Regions from separate parts of the Alloalcanivorax sp. C16-1 genome, predicted to be linked through region 1. Evidence: predicted binding sites of a transcription regulator. Region 1 holds the regulator's gene; each other region holds the start of a gene.
What was found. The regulator sigma-54, encoded in region 1, starts transcription at its own class of promoters, with help from an activator protein. The targets are predictions, from matches to a motif close to TGGCACNNNNNTTGCTNT.
Positions count from the first base shown of each region.

Region 1 (7,515 bases):
GCAAGATCAACGGCCTGATCGTCTGTGATGACCAGCGTCGACCGATCGGCGCGCTCAACACCCAGGACCTGCTGCGCGCCGGAGTGATGTAATGGCTTTTTCGATTTCCACCGCCGATGCCCGCGCCCTGCGCCTGATGGCGTTCGACGTGGACGGCGTGATGACCGACGGCCGCCTGCACTACGGGCCGGACGGCGAAACCCTCAAGGTGTTTCACGTGCACGACGGCCACGGCCTCAAGAAGCTGGCCGCCAGCGGCGTCACCCTGGCCATCATCACCGGCCGGGACACGCCCATGGTGGCGCGCCGTGCCCGGGAACTGGGCATCGAGCACGTCATTCAGGGCCGCGAGGACAAGGCCGTCGCCCTCGCCGACCTGGCCGGGCGCCTGGGTATCGGTGCCCGGGAAACCGGCTATGCCGGCGACGATGAACCGGACGTGGGGGCCCTGCAGTGGGCCCAGATCGCCTTCGCCCCCGCCAACGCCCATGCCTGCGCGCGGCAGGCCGCCGATCACATTACCCGGGCCCGTGGCGGCGACGGCGCGGTCCGTGAAATCTGCGATGCCCTGCTGGCATTGCGGGAGGCGCCGTGAGACGCCAGGGCCTGCTCAGCGCCTCCGGCATTCTGCTGCTCGGCCTGATCGTGCTGATGACCCTGCACGAGTGGGACAACCCCCTGGAGGACGATCGCGAGGCCTTTCTCAGCGCCCCGCTGATCATTGCCGACACCATTACCGCCAAGGCCTATGACCGGGACACCGGCAAGGTCAGCTACGAGCTCAAGGCCGATCACCTGGAGCAGTTTCAACGGGAGGCGCTGACCACGCTCACCGAGCCGGATCTGCGCATGGAAAACGACAACGGCATCTGGACCATCCGTTCCCGCCGTGGTGAAGTGCGCGACAACGGCGACCTGATCGTGTTTCTGGATCAGGTCAAGGCACGCAGCGAGACCAACGGCGTCACGCTCAGCACCGACGAACTGGAGTATCTGAACGATGCCAGCCAGGTCCGCTCGCCGGGCGCGCTGACCCTGGAGCATCGCGACGGCAACACCCGCGCCGGCAGCATGCGGTCGGACCTGACCAGCGGCGAAATGACCCTCGAAAAAGGAGTGGTAAGTGAATTCACGGGCAGCAATTAAAGGGCTCGGCCTGTTCGGGCTGCTGTTCGCCGGCCTGGCCGGCGCCGCCCAGCCTCCCGGCGGCCAGCCCGTGGAGGTGAGCGCCGACAGCGCCACCTTCGAGCAAAGCGCCGGCACCGGCGTGTACCGCGGCGACGCGGAACTGATCCAGGGCAACCGGCGCCTGAACGCCGACGTGATCCGGCTGTTCACGGAGAACAACCAACTGGTACGCGTGGAGGCCACCGGCAATCCGGTGCGCATGCGCGAGGGCGAGGACCTGCAGGCGCGGGCCAGGAACCTGGTCTACGACCTGCGCGCCCGGCGGCTGGTGCTTACCGGCGACGCCCATGTGGACCACCAGGGCAACACCTTCGAGGGCGCCCGGGTGCAGTACAACCTGGATTCACGGCGGGTGGACGCCAGCGGTGAAGGCGACAAGCGCGTGCGGCTGGTGATCCCGGCCAAGAACACCGAGCCGGCCGGCGAAAACGGCGCTCAAGACGGCAACACGGAGACCCCCTGAATGGCACATCTGAGCGCCCATAACCTGGCCAAAAGCTACAAAAGCACCCGCGTCATCGAGGACGTGTCCCTGGAAGTGGAAGCCGGCCAGATCGTCGGCCTGCTGGGCCCCAACGGCGCCGGCAAGACCACCTGCTTCTATATGATCGTGGGTCTGGTGGCCGCCGATGCCGGCCGCATCGAAATCAACGGCGACGACATCACCCACCTGCCGATGCACGGCCGCGCCCGCCGGGGCATCGGCTATCTGCCCCAGGAAGCCAGTATTTTCCGCCGGCTCACCGTGGAGCAGAACATCATGGCGATCCTGGAAACGCGCAAGGAAATGACCAAGGCGCAGCGCGAGGAGCAACTGGAAAGCCTGCTCAGCGAGTTCCACATCGACCACATTCGCGACTCCATGGGCATGAGCCTGTCCGGCGGCGAACGCCGGCGGGCGGAAATCGCCCGCGGGCTGGCCACCAACCCGGATTTCATCCTGCTGGACGAGCCCTTCGCCGGCGTCGATCCGATCTCGGTGAACGACATCAAGGGCATCATCCGCCACCTGAAGGAACGGGGCATCGGCGTGCTGATCACCGACCATAACGTGCGCGAAACCCTGGACATCTGCGACACGGCCTATATTGTCAGTACCGGTCACATCATCGCCGACGGCGACGCCACCACCATTCTCGGCAACCAGCAGGTTCGCGACGTCTACCTGGGGGCGGACTTCCGGCTATAACCGGAACCGGCCACCCGCGCCGGCCCCGCCCTACACCCTCGCCCCGGGAAAAGCAACACTTGGCATGATTATTGCTTAAAGCAAATTAATGCTGCTATGCTGCCCGACTTCGGGAACGAGCGACCCAGTAGCATGAAACCCACTCTACAACTGCAAATCGGCCAGCAGCTGACCATGACGCCCCAGCTGCAGCAGGCAATCCGCCTGCTGCAGCTGTCGACGCTGGACCTGCGCATGGAGATCCAGCAGGCGGTGGAGAACAACCCCCTGCTGGAGCTGGAAGACGGCGCCGAGGACTTTTCCGCGGACGACCCGGACGGCGACGGCGAGATGGAGCTGGAGCGCGACGACGCCCTGGACGACCTGGTCGAGGGCAGCGTGGAAACCGACAGCGAGTGGGACGACCTCTATGTGGGCCAGAGCAGCGCCGGCGCCGGTGAAGGCGACGACGCGGACGCCTGGCAACAGCGCCACGCCAACCCGGACACCCTGCTCGACCACCTGGAGTGGCAGCTCAACCTGACCCCGATGAGCGACCGCGACCGGGTGATCGCCCAGATCATCCTGGAAGCCCTGGACGAGCGCGGCTATGTCACGGTTTCCCTCGAGGATCTGGTGGGCACCGCCGAGACCCAGATCGCCGACCCGGACGACCCGTTGGAAGACGACGAGGTGGTGGCGGTGCTGCACCGCCTGCAGCAGTTCGACCCGGTGGGCGTGGCCAGCCGCGACCTGGCCGAATGCCTGGGCGTGCAATTGGCCCAGCTGGCCGCCGACACCCCTCATCTGGACACCGCCCGCGCCCTGCTGGTCCACCAGGAGCTGTTGGAAAAACACGACTACGCCGGCCTGCGTCGCGCCCTGGCGGTGAGTGAGGCGGACCTGGTGGCGGCACTGGGTCTGCTGCGCACCCTGGACCCGGCACCGGGCCAGCAGATCGGCGGCGACACCGCCGACTACGCGGTGCCCGACGTGGTGGTGCGCGCCCACCGGGGCGGCTGGCGGGTGGAGCTCAACGAAGAGGTGCTGCCCAAGGTCAATCTGCAGGCCCAGTACGCGCAGATGGCGCGGCAGGTGGGCGGCGACGACGGTCAGTACCTGCGCAACTGCATGCAGGAAGCCAAGTGGTTCCTGAAAAGCCTGCAAAGTCGCAACGACACCCTGCTCAAGGTCGCCAGCCGCATCGTCGAGGTGCAGCAGGACTTCTTCAACTACGGCGAGGAAGCCATGAAACCGCTGGTGCTGGCCGACATCGCCGAGGCGGTGGAGATGCACGAATCCACCATCAGCCGGGTCACCAACCAGAAATTCATGCTCACGCCCCGGGGCGTGTTCGAGCTCAAGTACTTCTTCTCCAGCCATGTGGACACGGACGGCGGCGGTGAGTGTTCCTCCACCGCCATTCGTGCCATCATTAAGAAGCTGGTCGCCGCCGAGAACCCTCGCAAGCCGCTCAGCGACAACAAGCTGGCAAGCCTGCTCAACGACCAGGGCATCAAGGTGGCGCGCCGCACCGTCGCCAAGTACCGCGAGGCGATGCGAATCCCGTCCTCCAGCGCGCGCAAGCGGCTGGTCTAGGCCGGACCGGAACGGATATCTCTTCGACAAGAGAGAAGGAGCCAGCTATGCAGATCAACCTCAGTGGCCACCATCTGGACATCACCGACGCCCTGCGTGACTACGTGGACGAGAAGTTCGCCAAACTGGAGCGCCACTCCGACCAGATCACCAGCGTTCAGGTGATCCTTTCCCCGGAGCCCAAGAGCCATAAGGCGGAATCCACCATTCATATATCCGGAGCGGACCTGTTCGCCACCGCCCAGGCGGACGACATGTACGCGGCCATTGATGCGCTGACCAGCAAGCTGGACCGGCAAATTCTCAAACACAAGGAAAAGACCGTGGGCCGCAAGCACGGCCACTAGGTCGCCCAGAACCCGATTATGCGAGTACGCGAACTGCTCACCGAAGACCGCACCTATGACGACGTGGCGGTCACCAGTAAAAAACGGTTGCTCGACCAAATCGCCCAGCTGGCCGCGGCCAGCTGTGGCGGCCTCAACGAGCAGGAAGTCTTCGACGCCCTGGTGGCCCGCGAAAAGCTGGGCTCCACCGGCATCGGCGAGGGCATCGCCATCCCCCACTGCCGGCTGGGTCACTGCGACGCCGCCATCGGCCTGCTGCTGAAGCTGTCCGAACCGGTGGACTTCGACGCGGTGGACGGGCGTCCGGTGGACCTGGTGTTCGTGCTGCTGGTGCCGGAACAGAACCCGGAACAGCACCTCAAGACCCTCAGCCACCTGGCCAATCTGTTCAACGACGACGACTACCGCAGCGACCTGCGCCACGCCCACGGCAATCAGCGTCTGTATCAGACCGCGGTGGAATCGGAGGCCGAAATTCGCCTGGCATCCTGAGCCGGTCGGCCGGACCATCGCTATGAAACTGACCATCCTCAGCGGACGATCGGGCTCGGGCAAGACCACCGCCCTCCAGGCCCTGGAAGACCACGGCTATTATTGCGTGGACAACCTGCCCCTGGGCCTGCTCCCCACCCTCGCGGCGCAATTGCAGAACGAGGACCACGCGCCGCAGCGCGTGGCGGTGGGCGTGGACGCCCGCAACCTGCCCCGCCAGTTGCTGGCGTTCAATCGCATCATTGAGGAACTGCGCCAGCAGCCGCTGGACACCGAGATCATCTTTCTCGAGGCGGAGCCGGCCACGCTGTTGAAGCGGTTCAGCGCCACCCGTCGCCGGCACCCCCTGAGCGGCGACGAACGCACCCTGGCCGACGCCATCGAGCTGGAAGCCAAACTGCTGGCCGATATCCGCCAGCTCGCCGATCTGGTGATCGACACCAGCAACCTGGACGTGCACACCCTGCGCAATATGATCCGCCAGCGGGTGGCGCGCCGGGACGTGCGGCTGTCCCTGCTGATCCAGTCGTTCGGCTACAAGAACGGCCTGCCCCACGACGCCGACCTGGTGTTCGACGTGCGCGCCCTGCCCAACCCACACTGGCAGGGGGACCTGCGCCCGCTCACCGGCCGCGACGACAAGGTGGCCGAGTTTCTGCGCGGCCACCCGGAAAGCGGCGCCATGCTCGACGACATCTTTCACTTCCTGGACCGCTGGCTGCCCGCCTACGGCGCCAACGATCGCAGCTACGTGACCGTGGCGGTGGGCTGCACCGGTGGCCGCCACCGCTCGGTCTACATCACCGAACAGCTGGCCCAACGGCTGCGCGAAAAGGGCGTGCCCCTGCACGTGCGCCACCGGGAGCTGGATGGATGATTGAGCGGAACCTGACGATCACCAACAAGCTCGGCCTGCACGCCCGCGCCGCCGCCAAGGTGGTGAGCGTATCCTGCCGCTACAGCTGCACCATCCAGGTGCTGCACGGCGAGCGCCAGATCGACGCCAAAAGCATCATGGGCCTGCTGATGCTGGGCGCCGCCAAGGGCACCACCCTGACGGTGCGGGTGGACGGCGAGGACGAAGTGCCCGCCATGGACGAACTGGCCGACCTGTTCGAACGCAAGTTCGACGAAGGCGAGTAGCGGCCGCTTTTTCACCCTTTGATCCTTCCCTGGCCGGCGCTGGGTTAAACTGGCGCACAGCGAGGAGGGGTCATGTCCGAACAAAGTCAGCACAAGCGCAATCTCAACGCCGTTAACCGGGCCCTGGCCGGGGGCACCTTTTCCCAGGTGCGCCAGTTGCTCAACAGCCTGCCCGGCGCCGAGACCGCCCACCTGCTGGAATCCTCCCCGCCCCGGGAACGGGAAATTCTCTGGCGCCTGCTCAGCCAGGAGCAGGAAACCGAGGTGCTGCAGTACCTGGGCGAGGAGGTGCGCGTGGAACTGCTGCGCGACCTGCCGCCGGAAGAACTGGTCCCGCTGATCGAGGATCTGGACACCGACGACCTGGCCGACCTGCTGCAGGAATTGCCCGAGCAGGTCACCAGCCAGGTGCTGGCCGCCCTGGACGCGCAGAACCGGGAACGCCTGGAACAGGTGATGAGCTACCCGGAGGACACCGCCGGCGGCCTGATGAACACCGACGTGATCACGGTGCGCCCGGAGATCACCTTCGGCGTGGTACAGCGCTATCTGCGCCGTCGCGGTGAAATCCCCGAAACCACCGACAACCTACTGGTGGTCAATCGCCGCAACCAGTTTATCGGCGTGCTGCCGCTGACCCGGGTGCTGATCTCCGACCCGGGCACCACGGTGCGCGAAGCCATGCGCACCGACGTGGAGGCGATCCCCGCCGACCGCCCCGCCCACGACGTGGCCAAGCTGTTCGAACGGCTCGACCTGATCACCGCCGCGGTGGTGGACGAGAACGGCGTGCTGGTGGGCCGGATCACCATCGATGACGTGGTGGACGTGATCCGCGAGGAAGCGGACCACTCGCTGATGGGCATGGCCGGCCTGGACGAGGACGAGGACACCTTCGGCTCGGTGTGGCACACGGTGCGGCGCCGTTCCCTGTGGCTGGGCATCAACCTGCTCACCGCCCTGGCCGCCTCGGCGGTGATCAGTCTGTTCGAAAACACCCTGGAAAAAGTGGTGGCCCTGGCGGTGCTGATGCCGATCGTGGCCAGCATGGGCGGCATCGCCGGCAGCCAGACCCTGACGCTGGTGATCCGCGCCATGGCCCTGGGCCAGGTGCAGGAAGGCAATACCCGTTATCTGTTCACCAAGGAACTGGCGGTGGGCGCGCTCAACGGCCTGCTCTGGGCCCTGGTGATCGGCGCCACCGCCGCGCTCTGGTTCGACGACGCCAGCCTGGGCATGATCATCGCCTCGGCCATGGTGCTGAACCTGGTGGTGGCCGCCGGCGCCGGGGCCCTGATTCCCATCGCCATGAAACGCATGGGCATCGACCCGGCGCTGGCCGGGTCGGTGGTGCTCACCACCATTACGGATGTGGTCGGGTTCTTCGCGTTTCTGGGGCTGGCGACGATTCTCTACGCCAGTTTGCTCTAGCGGCCTGGCGGCCGCCTCCTCACAAATCCGGCGTGGCGTCCGGTTCGTCGTCGCCGACGCCGAAGATATCCCGGAACGAGGCGTAGACGGACACCGTGGTCAGGGCCAGCAAGAACAGGGCGAACACCAGGGACAGGAGGCCGCTGA
Region 1 covers NZ_JBKFTK010000002.1:127,114-134,628, reverse strand. Annotated here, with positions in the region: gene ACLD0W_RS07790 (KpsF/GutQ family sugar-phosphate isomerase) at 1-92, shown strand, start outside; gene ACLD0W_RS07785 (KdsC family phosphatase) at 92-595, shown strand; gene lptC (LPS export ABC transporter periplasmic protein LptC) at 592-1,146, shown strand; gene lptA (lipopolysaccharide transport periplasmic protein LptA) at 1,124-1,651, shown strand; gene lptB (LPS export ABC transporter ATP-binding protein) at 1,652-2,377, shown strand; gene ACLD0W_RS07765 (RNA polymerase factor sigma-54) at 2,510-3,955, shown strand; gene hpf (ribosome hibernation-promoting factor, HPF/YfiA family) at 4,003-4,302, shown strand; gene ptsN (PTS IIA-like nitrogen regulatory protein PtsN) at 4,321-4,794, shown strand; gene rapZ (RNase adapter RapZ) at 4,817-5,671, shown strand; gene ACLD0W_RS07745 (HPr family phosphocarrier protein) at 5,668-5,937, shown strand; gene mgtE (magnesium transporter) at 6,010-7,368, shown strand; gene ACLD0W_RS07735 (BPSS1780 family membrane protein) at 7,388-7,515, opposite strand, start outside.

Region 2 (7,515 bases), on a different contig from region 1:
CCCTCGGCAACGCCTGGCTGCGCGCCGTGCCGCCGGTGGCCCCGGCCATGGCCGGCTACTTTGACCTGTACAACCGGGGCAATCGGTCGGTGCGTCTGGAAGGCGCCGAGGCCCGCTTCGCCGGTAGCGCCGAATTGCGCGAGATGGTGGCCGGCGAGGGCGGCCAGCGGCGCGAGCGCGGGCTCGACGAGGTGCGGCTGGACCCCGGTGACCGGCTGCGTTTCCGGCCCGGCCGGCGCTTTCTGCAACTGACCCGTTTGACCGATGTGCCCCGTGCCGGGGAGCGGGTCGAGGTGTGCCTGACGTTCAGCAACCACGATGATCTTTGCGGTGCGTTCGAGGTGCGCCACAGCGCCCCCTAGAGGGTGGGGAATTCAGAGGGAGGAATTAAAAAACACCGTGGGGCCTGCTTGCGTTTCCAGCGAGGACCAGGGAGGGCCCCACGGTGTGAAAAAGGTTGGGCGGGGGGAGAGAGCCCGCCCGGGTTTTCTGCCTATCCGTCTTTCAAACGGTCTATCAAAACGTCAAAGGTCGTTGCTTAGAACGACAGCGCATAGGTGACCACGAACAGCGTATCGTTGGCGTCGTCCATGTTGTCGTCATCGGAGTCGACCACCTTGGAGACGGTGAAGCCCAGCTCATCGGTCAGGGCGTAGGTCAGGTCCACGTGGGTGTAGTCGGAAGAATCCGCGTCGAAATCGAAGTAACCCACGTTGATGCCGAACTGATCGTAGCTGTAGCCCAGGTTGTAGTAGTTGTCCTTGTTGTCCACCGCGTCGCTGCCGTGGCCGTAGTCGCCCACGCCGATGTAGGCGGCGGCGGAGAAGCCGGCCAGGCCCAGGCTGGCGACCACTTCCTGGAAGTCCGCGTCGGTGGCGTTCGGGTAGTTGTAGTCCACGAAGGACAGGTCGTAGCTGAAGTCCCCCACGGCGCCGCCGTAGCCCAGGTACAGGTCGTATTCCATGCCGCCGGTGCTGGCGTCGCCGTCACCGTCGGTGTCGTTTTCGGAGCTGCCCCACACACCGGCGTACAGACCGGAGGAATGCGCGTAGTCCAAGCCACCGAAGACCTGGGCGTTACCGGCGGACAGATCCTGACCACGCCACAGGTAGATGTTGGATACACCCACGTTGCCGCTGACCTCGGCCACCGCCACGGACGGCGCGGCCAGTACGGCGGCGGAGGTGGCCACCGCGGCGGCCAGAACGGTCTTCTTCATCTTGGATACCTGTTTCATGTGCAACCCTCTTTGCAAATAACTGTTTTTGTGCGCTCCTGGCGCACTGGCCCGGGAGGCTGAATGTTATTTAGCAGGGAGCGTGCCAAAAATAGAAAAACGTTCTGTATCAGGGGATTGGGGAAGGTCAGGCGGAGCGGGAAAGGTAAAATAACGAAAACGGGGAGGGGGCGGGGCTCTGTTTTGGTGCGTCGCACCAGGATGGGGCGGCGCCGATGCCCGCCGCCCCCGGTGTGGCCGGTGTCAGTCCGGGCACTGCCAGTCCACCGGCACGGCGTCGGCGCGGGCGCCGTCCTCGCCGCGGATCTCCAGGCCGCAGGCGCCGGTGTCGGTGCGGGTAAAACGGGCCTGGTAACGTTCCCCGGCGCGGGCCTCGAACTGGGCCGCCACCCGGCAACGGTCCCGGCCGCCGCCGGCGCGGGCCTCGCTGAACACCACGCCCACCCGGGCCTGGTCCGACGGCGCCAGCGCCACGGTCACCGTTTCGCTTTTCTTCATGGTCTGGAACAGCTTGTCGAAGGCGTTGGTTTCCCAGGGCTTCACGGCCAGCGCCTCGCGGGTGTCCTTGAAGCCGCTGCCCGGCACGCACACCGCCGGTTGGGCGGCGGCGTCACCGGTGAAGGTGACGGTGGCGGTGTCCGCGCCGGTGGGTTCCTGATAGGCGAACATCTGGCAGCCGGTGAGCAGCGCCAGCGGCAGCAGCGCGGTGGTTATTCTGATCATGGTGGTCCTCCTCAACGATTGAAACGAGTGTACGGATGCAAGAGGAGGGCCACCAGCGGGTTTATGGAAAGCCACCAGCGGGATTAAGAAAAGCCACCAGCGGGATTAAGATTCTCCAAACCAGTGCCGCACCGCCTCCCGGGCGAGGGCGCGGCGGCGTTCGCCGGTGGGCAGCCAGTTGCCAGCGTTGGCGGCGGCGGCGATCAGAAAATCGCAAAGCGGCAGGTGCTGGCGCAGTACCCGGTCGTGGCGGTGTCCGATGATGGGATTGAAATAGCCGAAGAAGTCGAACATCTGGCGCGGGTTCTTGCGCACCCACAGCCACGAGCCCATTTCCAGGGTGAACGGCAGGAAGGTGCGCTCCGGGTGCCGCTCCAGGGCCTGGTCGTACAGATAATCCCAGAGGTCGCCGTGGGTGGTGTAATTGAGCGACTGGGGTTCGATCAGATAGGGGTGGTGGTGCGGGTAGGTGTTTTCCAGCAGCTGCTTGAGCCGGAACACCTCGGCGAGATGCTCGATGGGTTTGTGGGTGCGCGCGTAGCAACACCAGAGGCGGTCGCGGCGGCCGAAGCCGCTGTGGCAGTCCAGGCTCAGCGACACCGGCGCGTTCAGCAACCGTTCTTGCACCACCTGGATCAGCGCCCGGGCCTCCGCTTCCATGGGCGCGCCGGCGCGGCCCCGGTACCAGGGCAGCCGGCGGCTCAGGCGGTGGCCGCCGACCAGAAACGACACCCGGCCGTCGGCGTCCACCGGCGCGTTGCGCATCAGGTCCACGCCGTTGGGGTTGCTGCGGGTACGCCGCCAGATGCCGCCCGGATTGACCATCGGCATGAACACCAGCCGCACGCTCTCCAGCCGCCGGTGCATCTGGTCGTCCCATTGCAGCCGGTGGATCAGGCTGTGCAGCAGGGACAGAATCACCTGGGTACCGATCCGCTCCACGCCGTGCACGCCGCCGAAGAAACCGATCGCCGGCGCCGCCGGTGAACGGCTGCCCATCTCGATCACCCGCACCGGCAGGTCCAGGCCGCCCTGGCGCACGCTGAGCACCTCACTGACACGAAGATGCCGTTCGCCGAGACGGATCAGGCTGTCCAGATGGAGCAGTTCGGGCAGGTGTCGTTGCAGCAGATAGAGTCGTTCTTGCATGGCGGGAACCGGCGACGTTGGGGCCCATCCTGGCACGGTCGGATCACGGTTTTATGACAGCGCCTGACGACAGGGCGGGTGGTCCGGCTGTCACCCAACCGAGACCAAACTGTCAGGGTGCTGTCACGGCGGGCCGCCAGTCTGCCTGACGAGTCCCGGCTTTTCGGTGGGTATCGTGGTGATCCCTGCTTCGTCCGTTTCGTCCCTGCAAACCGGCGATCTGTTGCTGTTCGCCGGCCGTGGTCTGGTCAGTGCCACCATCCGGTTGTTCACCCGCAGCCGCTGGAGTCACATCGCCATGATCGTGCGCCTGCCCGGCGACGACCGCCCGCTGGTGCTGGAGGCCATGGGCACCAGCGAATCCGCCGACCTGCATCTGGGCCGCCCGGTGAACGGGGTGGCGCTGGTGCCGCTGGCCGACAAGCTGCGCGATTACCCCGGTGAGATCGTGGTGCGCCGGCGCCTGGGGCCGCCGCCGTGCCCGCGCCGGCAGCGGTTGGTGGCGCGGCTGGTGCGGCGCCTGCTGCACCGTCCCTACAAGAATTTTCTCTGGTGCAACGCGCTGGACCTGCTCAGCGGCTACACCCGGCCGCCGGACCGGCGCGGCTGGTTCTGTTCGGAGCTGGTGGCGGAGATGTACCGGCGTCTGGACTGGCTGCCCCGGGAGGTCCGGGTGGCCGGCTTCGTGCCCGGCGATTTCGACTCGCCCAGATTGCGGCTGCGCGCCGGCGAACTGGCGCCGCCGGAGCGGCTGAAGGCCTGGCGCGGCGTTACAGCCAGCGCCGTACCCGTTGGCGATAGGCCCGCCACTGATCGCCGAAGCGCCCGGCGTGAAACGCTTCTTCCGCGGCGATCACGTGAGTTTGCATGACCCACAATACCGCCAGCAGCATCAACAGCATGCCGGGGCTGGCCAGGCTCAGGGCGCAGGCCAGATGCAGCAGCGCGAACGACAAATAGATCGGATTGCGGCTCAGCCGGAACACGCCGCCGGTGACCAGCACCCGGGCGGCGCGGTGTGGCATGACCGTGGTGCGATGGCGGGCCAGCTGCAGCAGGGCCGCCACCACCAGCACGGCGCCGGTCACCGCCAGCACCGTGGCCAGGGTCTGGCGGCCGGGAAAGTCCGGCAGCGTCCAGCCCAGGGCCCGGTCCAGGCCGTGGCCGATCAGCAGGCCGCCCAGATGCAGCAGGGGCGGCGGCATGCGCACCTCGGGGTGCGCCGGGGAAGGTTCCTCGGGCATGGTCGGCTCTCGCGTTATCGGTCTCGTTGTCAGGGGTGAAAAGCTGGGTTATGGTAATTCACATCCCGCCCGCGCGGGAGGGATCGCGATCCGAACTGTGCCAGACCAGCCACCGCCGGTCAGTAAAAAACACGGCGGCAGGAGCGCGCGTCACTCTCGCGATCCGCTTGATCCATTCGCGAGAAACCGCAAGGGACGTTCGCCCCGGTCGCCCAACCGCACCGCCAGGTGCAGACCAACAGGGGAAACGCATGGAAGAGCGCGCGGCCACTTTGCATTCCGTCTCCGCAGCCAAATCCCAACCGTCCAACGCCCGCCACGGCCAACCCGACGCCACGCCGAAAACCTACGTTCTCGATACCAATGTGTTGATCCATGATCCCAACTCGCTGCTCAACTTCGAGGAGCACCGGGTGGCGATTCCGATGACCGTTCTGGAGGAACTGGACCGTCTGAAAACCGGTAAATCCCACACCGCCTCGGACTGCCGGGCGGCGATCCGTCAGATCGACCGGGTGCTGGGTCAGGCCAGTCCGGCGGAGGTGGAAGCCGGTATCCCCATCAACCGGGGCCGCACCGACCAGGGCACCCTCACCGTGCTGATGCCGCGCGGTGGCAGCGGCGGCGGCGCCCTGCCCGAGCACCTCAACGACAACCGCATCATCAACGATGTGATGGCCATGAAGATGGCCGACCCGGACAGCCGCTACGTGCTGGTCACCAAGGACATCAACATGCGCCTCAAGGCGCGCGCCTGTGGCATCGACGCGGAGGACTACCAGAACGACCAGCTGGTCTCCGACATCAAGCAACTGACCCGGGGTTTCTTCGAGGTGCCCGGCTCGTTCTGGGACCAGGTCACCGAGGTGGAGACCGTGCAGGAGGGCGCGGAGACCCTGCATCGGCTGCCCCACGGCCTGGTGGTGAGCGACATCCTCGGCGAGGAGGTCTATCCCAACCAGTTCATCCTCGATGAGCAGGGCTTCGTGGGCCGTATCGTCAGTGTGCAAGGCGGCGTGGTGACCCTGCGGCACCACAAGGCGGAAACGCTGATGGATCAGGAAGCCTGGGGCCTCAAGCCGATGAACATCCAGCAGGCGGTGGCGCTGCAATTGCTGCTCGATCCGGACATCCATCTGGTCACGCTGACCGGCGCCGCCGGCTCCGGCAAAACCATTCTGGCCCTGGCGGCGGCCATCGAAATGACCGTGGAGCAGCGTCGCTTCAACAAGATCATCGCCACCCGCTCCACGCCGCCGCTGGCCGAGGAACACGGCTTCCTGCCCGGCACCGAGGAAGAGAAGATGGACCCCTGGCTGGGCGCCATCAACGACAACATCGAGGCGCTGCACCTCAACGACGAGAATCCCCAGGGCAGCATTCAGTACGTCAAGGAACGGGCCAATATTCAGTTCAAGGCGCTCAACTACATCCGTGGCCGCAGCTTCCAGAAATCCCTGATCCTGATCGACGAAAGCCAGAACCTGACGCCCCATCAGATGAAGGCGATCATCACCCGCGCCGGGGAGGGTTCCAAGGTGGTGTGCCTGGGCAACCTGGCACAGATCGATACGCCCTACCTGTCGCCGATCAGCTCCGGGCTCACCTACATGACCGAACGCTTCAAGGGGTTCGAGCACGGCGGCTCGGTGCAGTTGATGGGCGTGCCGAGGTCGTTGCTGGCGGAGTACGCGGAAACCTGGCTGTAGCGTTCACCCACCCTGCGGGAGCGGTTGTCCGACCGCTCCCGCATCGCTGCTATCTCCCCAGCGCCTCCTCCAAAACCCCCCGACACGCCTCGCTGTCGTAGAAGTCTCCCAGGGCATTCTCGATCCAGGGCGTGAGCACGCCCTGTTCGTCGAGCACCCGGGCGCCGCTGGCCAGGGCCGGGGCGAGCACCTTGCTGCGTTGTTTCGGGGTGGTGCCCATGGCCTTGAGCAGGCCGGGCAGGTCGTGATCCAGCAGCGCCCGCACGGCGGCCAGCACGCCGGCGTTCACCAGCGCGCGGCTGTAGTCCAGGCGCGCCGCCTGGTCGGCGATCACCACCGCGTGCGGCACGGTCTGGGCCACCAGGTCGTCCGGTGCCTGGCGGAGGGCGTCGGCGGGGCGCAGCGGCGCCAGCCGGCGGTAACCGTCGCGGGCCAGTTCGGCGATGCGGCGGTCGGTGAGCTGGGCGTTGAGCCACTGCTCGCCAGTGCGCAGGGTGGCGCGGATATTGTGGCGCAGGTAATCGCGAATCGGTTCTTCCAGGCCGCCCATGGCGCGGCCCACGCTTTTGCGGCCCAGCTTCATCATGCTGCTGACGCCGGGCAGTTTGGCCAGGGCGTTTTCCTCGAGCAGAAAATTCTTGATGCCGGTGTAGAGCATCTCGCTGACCATGTCGCTGACCAGCGGATGGTTCAGGCAGGCGTGGATGGCTTTTTCGCGCAGCGGCTTGAGCCGCAGGGCCTGGGCCAGGATCGCCTCGAAATGCTGTTCCTCGAGCAACTCGCCCACGGTGGCCGGCTCGTCGATGGCGCGCCGGCGCACCGCCTCGGCCACCTGCAGGATCACCGGTTCCAGGCCTCGGCTGGTGTGCACCTGGGCGAGCCAGTCGTCGACCACGGTGGCCAGGACTTCGGCGTCCACCAGGGCGCCCACCGGCGTCTTGCCCAGCGCTTTGACGCCGTCGTCCAGTTGCGTTTGCCAGTAGGTTTTTTGTTGCAAGCGCTCACGGGCGTGAGCGACGTGGGCCGCGCGCAGGGTGGCGGCCAGGTCGGCTGCGTTCATCCGCTTCCTCGTTATTCAGAACGGGTGGGCGCCATCATGGCCAAAAGCGGCGCCGGCCGCGCCACTGCCGCGACGGCGGCGGCGGGCGCTGGTGCTAACCGGCCAGGCCGTCGTCGCCGGCTTCCACCTGATCGGGATAGGCCTGCCGCCAGTACTCGAAGCCGCCGTCCAGGCTGACCACGGATTGAAACCCCTGGTCGCTGAGAAAGTCGCTGGCCGACTGACTGGAATGGCCGTGGTAGCAGTACACCACCAGCGGGTGGGCGCGGTCGGTGGCGGCCAGGAAAGCCTCCAGACCGGCCTGATTGAGGGGCAGGGCGCCGGGGATGCGGGCCTGCCGGTGGCTGTCCGGGTCGCGCACATCGATGAACAGGGCGCGCCCGTCTTGCAGGA
Region 2 covers NZ_JBKFTK010000001.1:234,246-241,760, reverse strand. Annotated here, with positions in the region: gene ACLD0W_RS01225 (copper chaperone PCu(A)C) at 1-362, shown strand, start outside; gene ACLD0W_RS01220 (TorF family putative porin) at 539-1,237, opposite strand; gene ACLD0W_RS01215 (hypothetical protein) at 1,481-1,960, opposite strand; gene ACLD0W_RS01210 (M14 family zinc carboxypeptidase) at 2,066-3,109, opposite strand; gene ACLD0W_RS01205 (hypothetical protein) at 3,285-3,980, shown strand; gene ACLD0W_RS01200 (methyltransferase family protein) at 3,880-4,353, opposite strand; gene ACLD0W_RS01195 (PhoH family protein) at 4,605-6,062, shown strand; gene ACLD0W_RS01190 (hypothetical protein) at 6,112-7,122, opposite strand; gene glpE (thiosulfate sulfurtransferase GlpE) at 7,217-7,515, opposite strand, start outside.
Region 2: a site for sigma-54 is predicted at 1,308-1,325, ahead of ACLD0W_RS01220 (TorF family putative porin). Genes of this name have one in related genera too.

Region 3 (7,515 bases), on a different contig from region 1:
ACCGGCGACCACGGCGAGGAATTCATGGAACACGGCCGCTGGGGGCACAACTCCGCCTTCCACGACGAGCAGGTGCGGGTGCCCCTGGTGGTGGCCGGCGCCGGCATCACCCCGGCGGTGGTGACGCGGCCCACCAGCCATCTGGACGTGGCGCCGACCCTGCTGCGGCGGCTGGGGGTGACCAATCCGCCCGCTGACTTCGCGGTGGGCGTGCCCTTGGAGCAGGCGCGACCGGACCGCTACCGGCTGGCCGCCAGTTGGGACGCGGTGGCCTACCTGGGCCCGGACTACAAGGTGGCGATGCCGATGAACGCCGGCGGCCTTGGCGAAATGACCGTGGCCCGGGCCGGGGACGAGCCGGCGGTGGACGCGGACGCGGTCATGGTGCGCGTGCGTGACCGGCTGGCCCGGGTGCTGAAAGACATGTCCCGTTTCTATCGGCGGTGACGGCCCCGTGATTTGAGGGCCCGGGATTTGCTATACTCTGCCGCCCAATTTTTGAGCAACGCGCTGAGCAGAGTTATGTCCGAGGCCGCAACCCCGATCACCCCACCCGAACCCCTCCAGCGGCGCGCCGTGGCGCTGGTGTCCGGCGGGCTGGATTCCATGCTGGCGGTGAAGGTGATGCAGGAGCAGGGCATCCATGTGGAAGGGGTGAATTTCTTCACCGGCTTCTGCGTGGAAGGCCACACCCATGCCATCCGCAAGAAGGATCAGGACAAGAACAAGCGCAACAACGCCCTCTGGGTGGCCGAAAAGCTGGGCATCAAGCTGCACATCGTGGATATCTCCGAGGAGTACAAGGATGTGGTGCTCAACCCCAAGCACGGCTACGGGGCCAACCTGAACCCCTGCCTGGACTGCAAGATCTTCATGGTCAACCAGGCCACCCTGATGCTCAACAAGGCCCGCGAGCTGGCCGGCGAAAAGGGCTTCGACTTCATCGTCACCGGTGAGGTGGTGGGCCAGCGGCCCAAGAGCCAGCGCAAGGAAACCATGCCCATCATCAGCAGCGAGTCCGGCGCCGACGACCGGCTGCTGCGGCCGCTGAGCGCGCGTAACCTGCCGGAAACCCTGCCCGAACGCGAGGGCTGGGTGGACCGGGAACAGCTGTTCGACTTCTCCGGCCGCAACCGCAAGCCGCAGATGGCCCTGGCCAAGCGCTTCGGCCTGGAGGAATACGCCCAGCCCGCCGGCGGCTGCTGCTTCCTCACCGACGAGTCCTACTCCAACAAGCTGGCCGACCTGTGGCGCGCCCGCAACGAGCGCCGCTATGAGCTGGACGACATCATGCTGCTCAAGGTGGGCCGCCATATCCGCCCGGCGCGGCACTACAAGCTGATCATCAGCCGGGAAGAGGGCGAGAACCGCTTCCTGGAAGGTTACCGCTACCAGTTCACCAGCCTGACCACGGCCAGCTGCCCGGGGCCCCTGGCCCTGGTGGACGGCAAGTTCGAATCCGACGACGAGCTGCGCCAGGCCGCCGCCATCGTGGCGCGCTACTCCAAGGGCCGCGGCGACGACCAGGTGGTGGTGGAAGTGAAGGAGCCCGGTGGCGTGGCCCGGGAGGTGGCGGTGGCCCCGGCGCGGCCGGATCAGATCCCGCTGGCCTGGAATGTGGGCTGAACCATGACCGATACCATTCATGATCTGGACGTGCGCCGCCAGCTGTGCCCCATTCCGGTGATCAAAACCCAGAACCGGGTGAATCAACTGGCGCGGGGGGAGGTGCTGCGGGTAACCTGCACGGACCCCGGCGCGCTCAACGATATTCCCGCCTGGTGCCGCATCAACGGCCACGAAGTGCTGGAAACGCGGCGTGAGGACCACGAGGTGGTGATCACCCTCAAAGTGGGGGAGCCTTCGGTTGCACTGTAGTGGTGCTCACATTTTGATGTGCGCACCAATTTAGTGCTTTGTGGCCCCGGCCAGGGCACTTTACGCCCCGGATGGCCGGGGATGCGCCAAAAAAGGGCTGGCACAATAATTGCTCTCCCTATTGGCGTGCAGGCCCAGGTGGCCGAGAATACCGGTTTTTCGCGTGTCCGCGCCGCGGCGGCGAGCAGCCAGAAACATACCCGTTCCAGGAGGACGCTCAACAATGTCTGAAAAGACGCTGAAACTGATCAAAGACAACGACGTGAAGTGGGTGGACCTGCGTTTTACCGACAGTCGTGGTAAGGAGCAGCACGTGACCCTGCCGGTGGGCGAAATCGACGACGATTTCTTCCAGGACGGCAAGATGTTCGACGGCTCCTCCATCGCCGGCTGGAAAGGCATCAACGAGTCCGACATGATCCTCATGCCGGAAGACGAAACCGCGGTTCTCGACCCGTTCACCGACGTGGCCACCCTGAACCTGCGCTGCAACATCGTTGAGCCCGCCACCATGCAGGGTTACGAGCGCGACCCGCGTTCCGTGGCGCTGCGCGCCGAGGAATACCTGAAGTCCACCGGCATCGCCGACAGCGCCCTGTTCGGTCCGGAGCCGGAATTCTTCGTGTTCGATTCGGTGCAGTGGAAGTCCGACATGTCCGGCTCCATGTACAACATCTACTCCGAAGAAGCGGCCTGGGTGTCCGCCGATGAGTTCGAGAAGAACAACATCGGTCACCGTCCGGGCGTGAAAGGCGGCTACTTCCCGGTACCCCCGGTGGACAGCCTGCACGACCTGCGTGGCGCCATGTGTGCCGCCATGGAGCAGATGGGTCTGGAAATCGAAGTGCACCACCACGAAGTGGGCACCGCCGGCCAGTGCGAGATCGGTGTGGGCGCCAACACCCTCACCAAGAAAGCCGACGAAGTGCAGATCCTCAAGTACTGCGTGCACAACGTGGCCCACGCCTACGGCAAAACCGCCACCTTCATGCCCAAGCCGCTGATCGGTGACAACGGTTCCGGTATGCACGTGCACATGTCCCTGTCCAAGGACGGCAAGAACCTGTTTGCCGGTGACGAGTACGCGGGCCTGTCCGAAGAAGCGCTGTTCTACATCGGCGGTGTGATCAAGCACGCACGCGCCCTGAACGCCTTCACCAACGGTTCCACCAACTCCTACAAGCGTCTGGTGCCCGGCTTCGAAGCCCCGGTAATGCTGGCGTACTCCGCCCGTAACCGTTCCGCTTCCATCCGGATTCCGTGGGTGAGCAACCCGAAAGCGCGTCGTATCGAGACCCGCTTCCCGGACCCGTCCGCCAACCCGTACCTGTGCTTCGCCGCGCTGATGATGGCCGGCCTGGACGGCATCAAGAACAAGATCCACCCGGGCGACGCCATGGACAAGGATCTGTACGACCTGCCGGCGGAAGAAGCCAAGGACATCCCGACCGTGTCCCATACCCTGACCATGGCGCTGGACGCCCTGGAACAGGACAAGGAGTTCCTGATGGCCGGCGACGTGTTCACCGAGGACATGCTGGACGGTTACATCCAGCTCAAGCGCGACGAAGTGGAGCGCCTGAACATGACTCCGCACCCGGTCGAGTTCGACATGTACTACAGCTGCTAAGCTCCGGCGACGCAGTCACGAAAAACCCCGCTCCGGCGGGGTTTTTTTATGGTCCGTCGCGGTGAAACCACCACGCCCTCCGGCCGGATTTGTGGCGCCGGCCCTTTTTTCGGAGGCCGCCAGCCCGCAGAATCGAACCACTACCGCACCGTACCCGGGGAAGGATCCATGAGCACCAGGCAGATTCTCGCAGCCGTTTCCATGTTGATGGTGGCCGTCGCCGCGCCGGCCCGGACCGTGGACGCCGATGTGGACCGGCCCGGCGAAGGCGGTGGCGCCATCTATCGCACCGTGGACGAAAACGGCAATGTGCTGTTCACCGACAACCCGCCGGACAAGGGCCGCGCCGAACCGGTCCAGGTCGGCCCGGTGAACACCATGGAGGGCCGCCGGGAGGCGTTGCCGGTGCTGGCGCCGGACCAGCCGGAACCGCGGGAAGACACCACGGAACCGGCGCCGGCGGACGCCGGTTACCGGGCCCTGCGCATCACCACCCCGGCGGACGGCGCCACCGTGCGCATGCCCCAGGACAATCCGGTGGCGGTGCAGGCCAGCGCCGAGCCGGCCCTGCTCAACGGTCACCGGCTGGTGATCCTGGATAACGGCCAGCCGGTGGACGGCGGCGCGCTGGATTTTCCCAACCCCGGTCCCCACCGGTTGCAGGCGGTCATCGAGGACGAAAACGGTCGCCGCCTGATCACCTCCTCCCCGGTGACGCTGCATGTGCACCGCACCAATATCGACAGCTCCGGAAAGGCGGGCGGTGGCAGCGCCTTTCCCACCCGCGCCGGCTCCGCCCAGCGCGGTGACGCCGCCGGCCGGGCCGGCGCCGCCCGTTCCGGCGGTGCCGCGCAACGGGGCAGCGGCGCCGCCCTGGGCAGTGGCGCCCAGCGCGTCACCCGCCCCGCCAAACCCTGATTGCACTAAATCGGTGCATTGTTCGCGCCGACTTTCTACACTGCACCGGTACGACCCGCCGGGTCGCCCGCTGACGGGGCCGCGAGCCCCGTTCCGGGTGGCCTGATAATTGCTTATGCCCTGTTATGGGCCGAATGATGAATACCGAAACGGTGCTGCAGAAACGATTGCTCGACCACCTCCGCACCGCGGTGATGATGCTCGACGCCGACCTGCGTGTGCGCTACCTGAACCCGGCGGCGGAAATGCTGCTGTCCACCAGTGCCGCCCGGGTGCTGGGCCAGCGCCTGCCGGACTATTTTTTCGATGACGAGGACGCCCGGGGCGCCCTCAAACAGTGCATCGAGGAAGGGCACCCCTTTACCCGACGGGAAGCGCGGCTCAACGTGGCGCCGGGCCAGCAGGCCATGGTCGACTACAGCGTCAGCCCGATCCACGAGCCCGGGCAGGCCATGGCGCTGCTGATCGAAATGCAGTCCCTGGACCGGTTGTTGCGTATTACCCGGGAGGAGGGCCTGATCCACGCCCACCAGGCCACCCGGGCACTGGTGCGCGGCGTGGCCCACGAAATCAAGAACCCGCTGGGCGGGATTCGCGGCGCCGCGCAATTGCTGGAGCGCGCGCTGCCGGACCCGGAACTGGCGGAATACACCCGCGTGATCATCGACGAGGCCGACCGCCTGCGCTCGGTGGCCGACCGCATGCTGGGCCCGCGCAAGCCGCCGGCGTTCGCCCCGGTGAATGTGCACGAATGCCTGGAGCACGTGCGCCAGTTGCTGCTGGCCGAATATCCGCAAGGCGTGGCCCTGGTGCGCGATTACGACGTCAGCCTGCCGGACGTGACCGCCGACCGGGATCAGCTTATCCAGGTGCTGCTCAACCTGATGCGCAATGCCATGCAGGCGCTGCTGGAAGCCGGCACCGAGAATGCCCGGGTGGTGATGCGCACCCGCGTGCTGCGCCAGTTCACCATCGGCTCCCAGCGCCACCGGCTGGTGCTGCGCGTGGACATCGAGGACAACGGTCCCGGCATCCCCGAGGATCTGCAGGAAACGATTTTCTATCCCATGGTCAGTGGCCGGGCCAACGGCTCCGGGCTGGGGCTGTCCATCGCCCAGTCGATCATCAGCCAGCATCAGGGCCTGATCGAATGCGAAAGCGTGCCCGGACGCACCCTGTTCAGCCTGCTGCTGCCCATGGAACCGCTGGATACAACGGAGAGTAATGGATCATGACGGCAACCATTTGGGTGATCGACGATGATCGTTCCATTCGTTGGGTGCTTGAAAAAGCGCTCAGCCAGGAAGGGTTCCAGCTGGCCTGTTTCGAGGACGCCGACGAAGCGCTGAACCGGCTGGACGAAGGTGCCGCCGAACCGGACGTGCTGATTTCCGACGTGCGCATGCCCGGCACCGACGGCCTGCGCATGCTCAAGATCCTGCAGCGCAACAACCCGACTCTGCCGGTGATCATCATGACCGCCCACTCCGACCTGGATTCGGCGGTGGCGTCCTACCAGGGCGGTGCCTTCGAGTACCTGCCCAAGCCGTTCGACGTGGACGAGGCGGTGGCGCTGGTCAAGCGCGCCATCAAGCATCGCCAGGAGGCGGAGCAGGAAGTGGCGCCCGCCGCCGAGGAGACGCCCACCGAGATCATCGGCGAGGCGCCGGCCATGCAGGAGGTGTTCCGCGCCATCGGCCGCCTCAGCCACTCCAACGTGACGGTGCTGATCAACGGCCAGTCCGGCACCGGTAAGGAGCTGGTGGCCCGCGCCCTGCACAACCACTCCATGCGCCGGGAAAAGGCGTTCGTGGCCCTGAACATGGCGGCGATCCCCAAGGACCTGATCGAGTCCGAGCTGTTTGGCCACGAAAAGGGCGCCTTCACCGGCGCCAACAGCCAGCGGGTGGGGCGCTTCGAGCAGTCCAACGGCGGCACCCTGTTTCTGGATGAAATCGGCGACATGCCACTGGAGGCCCAGACCCGGCTGCTGCGGGTGCTGCAGGAAAACGAATTCTACCGGGTGGGCGGCACCACGCCGATCCATGTGGACGTGCGCATCATCGCCGCCACCCACCAGGACCTGGAAAAACTGGTTCGCGACGGCGACTTCCGGGAGGATCTGTTCCACCGCCTCAACGTGATCCGTATCCATATCCCGAAGCTGGCCGAGCGCCGCGAGGACATTCCGCGCCTGGCCGGTTACTTTCTGCAGCATGCCGCCAGCGAGCTGGGCGTGGAACCCAAGGTGCTGCACAAGGACACGGAAAAATATCTGGCCGCCATGCCCTGGCCGGGCAACGTGCGGCAACTGGAGAACACCTGCCGCTGGCTGACGGTGATGGCCTCCGGCCGGGAAGTGCTGGTGGACGACCTGCCCCCGGAGCTGCGGCAAAGCGCCAGCAAGCCCATGGAAACCGGCGGCGACTGGCTCAAATCCCTGCGCCACTGGGCCGACCGGGCCCTGGCCCGCGGCGACCGTGGCATTCTCGATCAGGCGGTGCCGGCCTTCGAGCGCACCATGATCGAAGTCGCCCTGCAGCACACCGGTGGCCGCAAACGCGACGCCGCCGCGCTGCTCGGCTGGGGCCGCAACACCCTGACCCGCAAGATCAAGGAACTGGACATGGAGGCGGAGTTCAGCGGCGACGATTGAGGCATCTGGCCGGTGGGCCTTGGGGCCGTTAAGCTGGACCGACCCTGTCCACGGATGCCGTTTCCATGTCGTTGTTTCCTCCCCTCGAACCCTATCACCGTGACTTTCTGGATGTGGGCGACGGTCACCGCCTCTACGTGGAACAAAGCGGCAATCCCGATGGCCTGCCGGTGGTGGCGCTGCACGGCGGCCCCGGCGGCGGCAGCTCGCCGCTGCTGCGCCGCCTGTTCGACCCCACCCGTTTCCGCATCGTGGTCTACGACCAGCGCGGCGCCGGACGCAGCCAGCCCTATGCGGGTACCGAGCACAACACCCTGCCGCACCTGGTCGATGACCTGGAGCGCCTTCGCGAACACCTGAACGTGCCCCGCTGGGAACTGGTGCTGGGCGGCTCCTGGGGCGTGACCCTGGCGCTGGCCTACACCCAGGCGTA
Region 3 covers NZ_JBKFTK010000004.1:171,728-179,242, reverse strand. Annotated here, with positions in the region: gene ACLD0W_RS14610 (sulfatase-like hydrolase/transferase) at 1-447, shown strand, start outside; gene ACLD0W_RS14605 (tRNA (5-methylaminomethyl-2-thiouridylate)-methyltransferase) at 523-1,626, shown strand; gene ACLD0W_RS14600 (sulfurtransferase TusA family protein) at 1,630-1,878, shown strand; gene glnA (glutamate--ammonia ligase) at 2,102-3,508, shown strand; gene ACLD0W_RS14590 (DUF4124 domain-containing protein) at 3,677-4,426, shown strand; gene glnL (nitrogen regulation protein NR(II)) at 4,564-5,661, shown strand; gene ntrC (nitrogen regulation protein NR(I)) at 5,658-7,082, shown strand; gene pip (prolyl aminopeptidase) at 7,148-7,515, shown strand, end outside.
Region 3: a site for sigma-54 is predicted at 1,977-1,994, ahead of glnA (glutamate--ammonia ligase). Genes of this name have one in related genera too.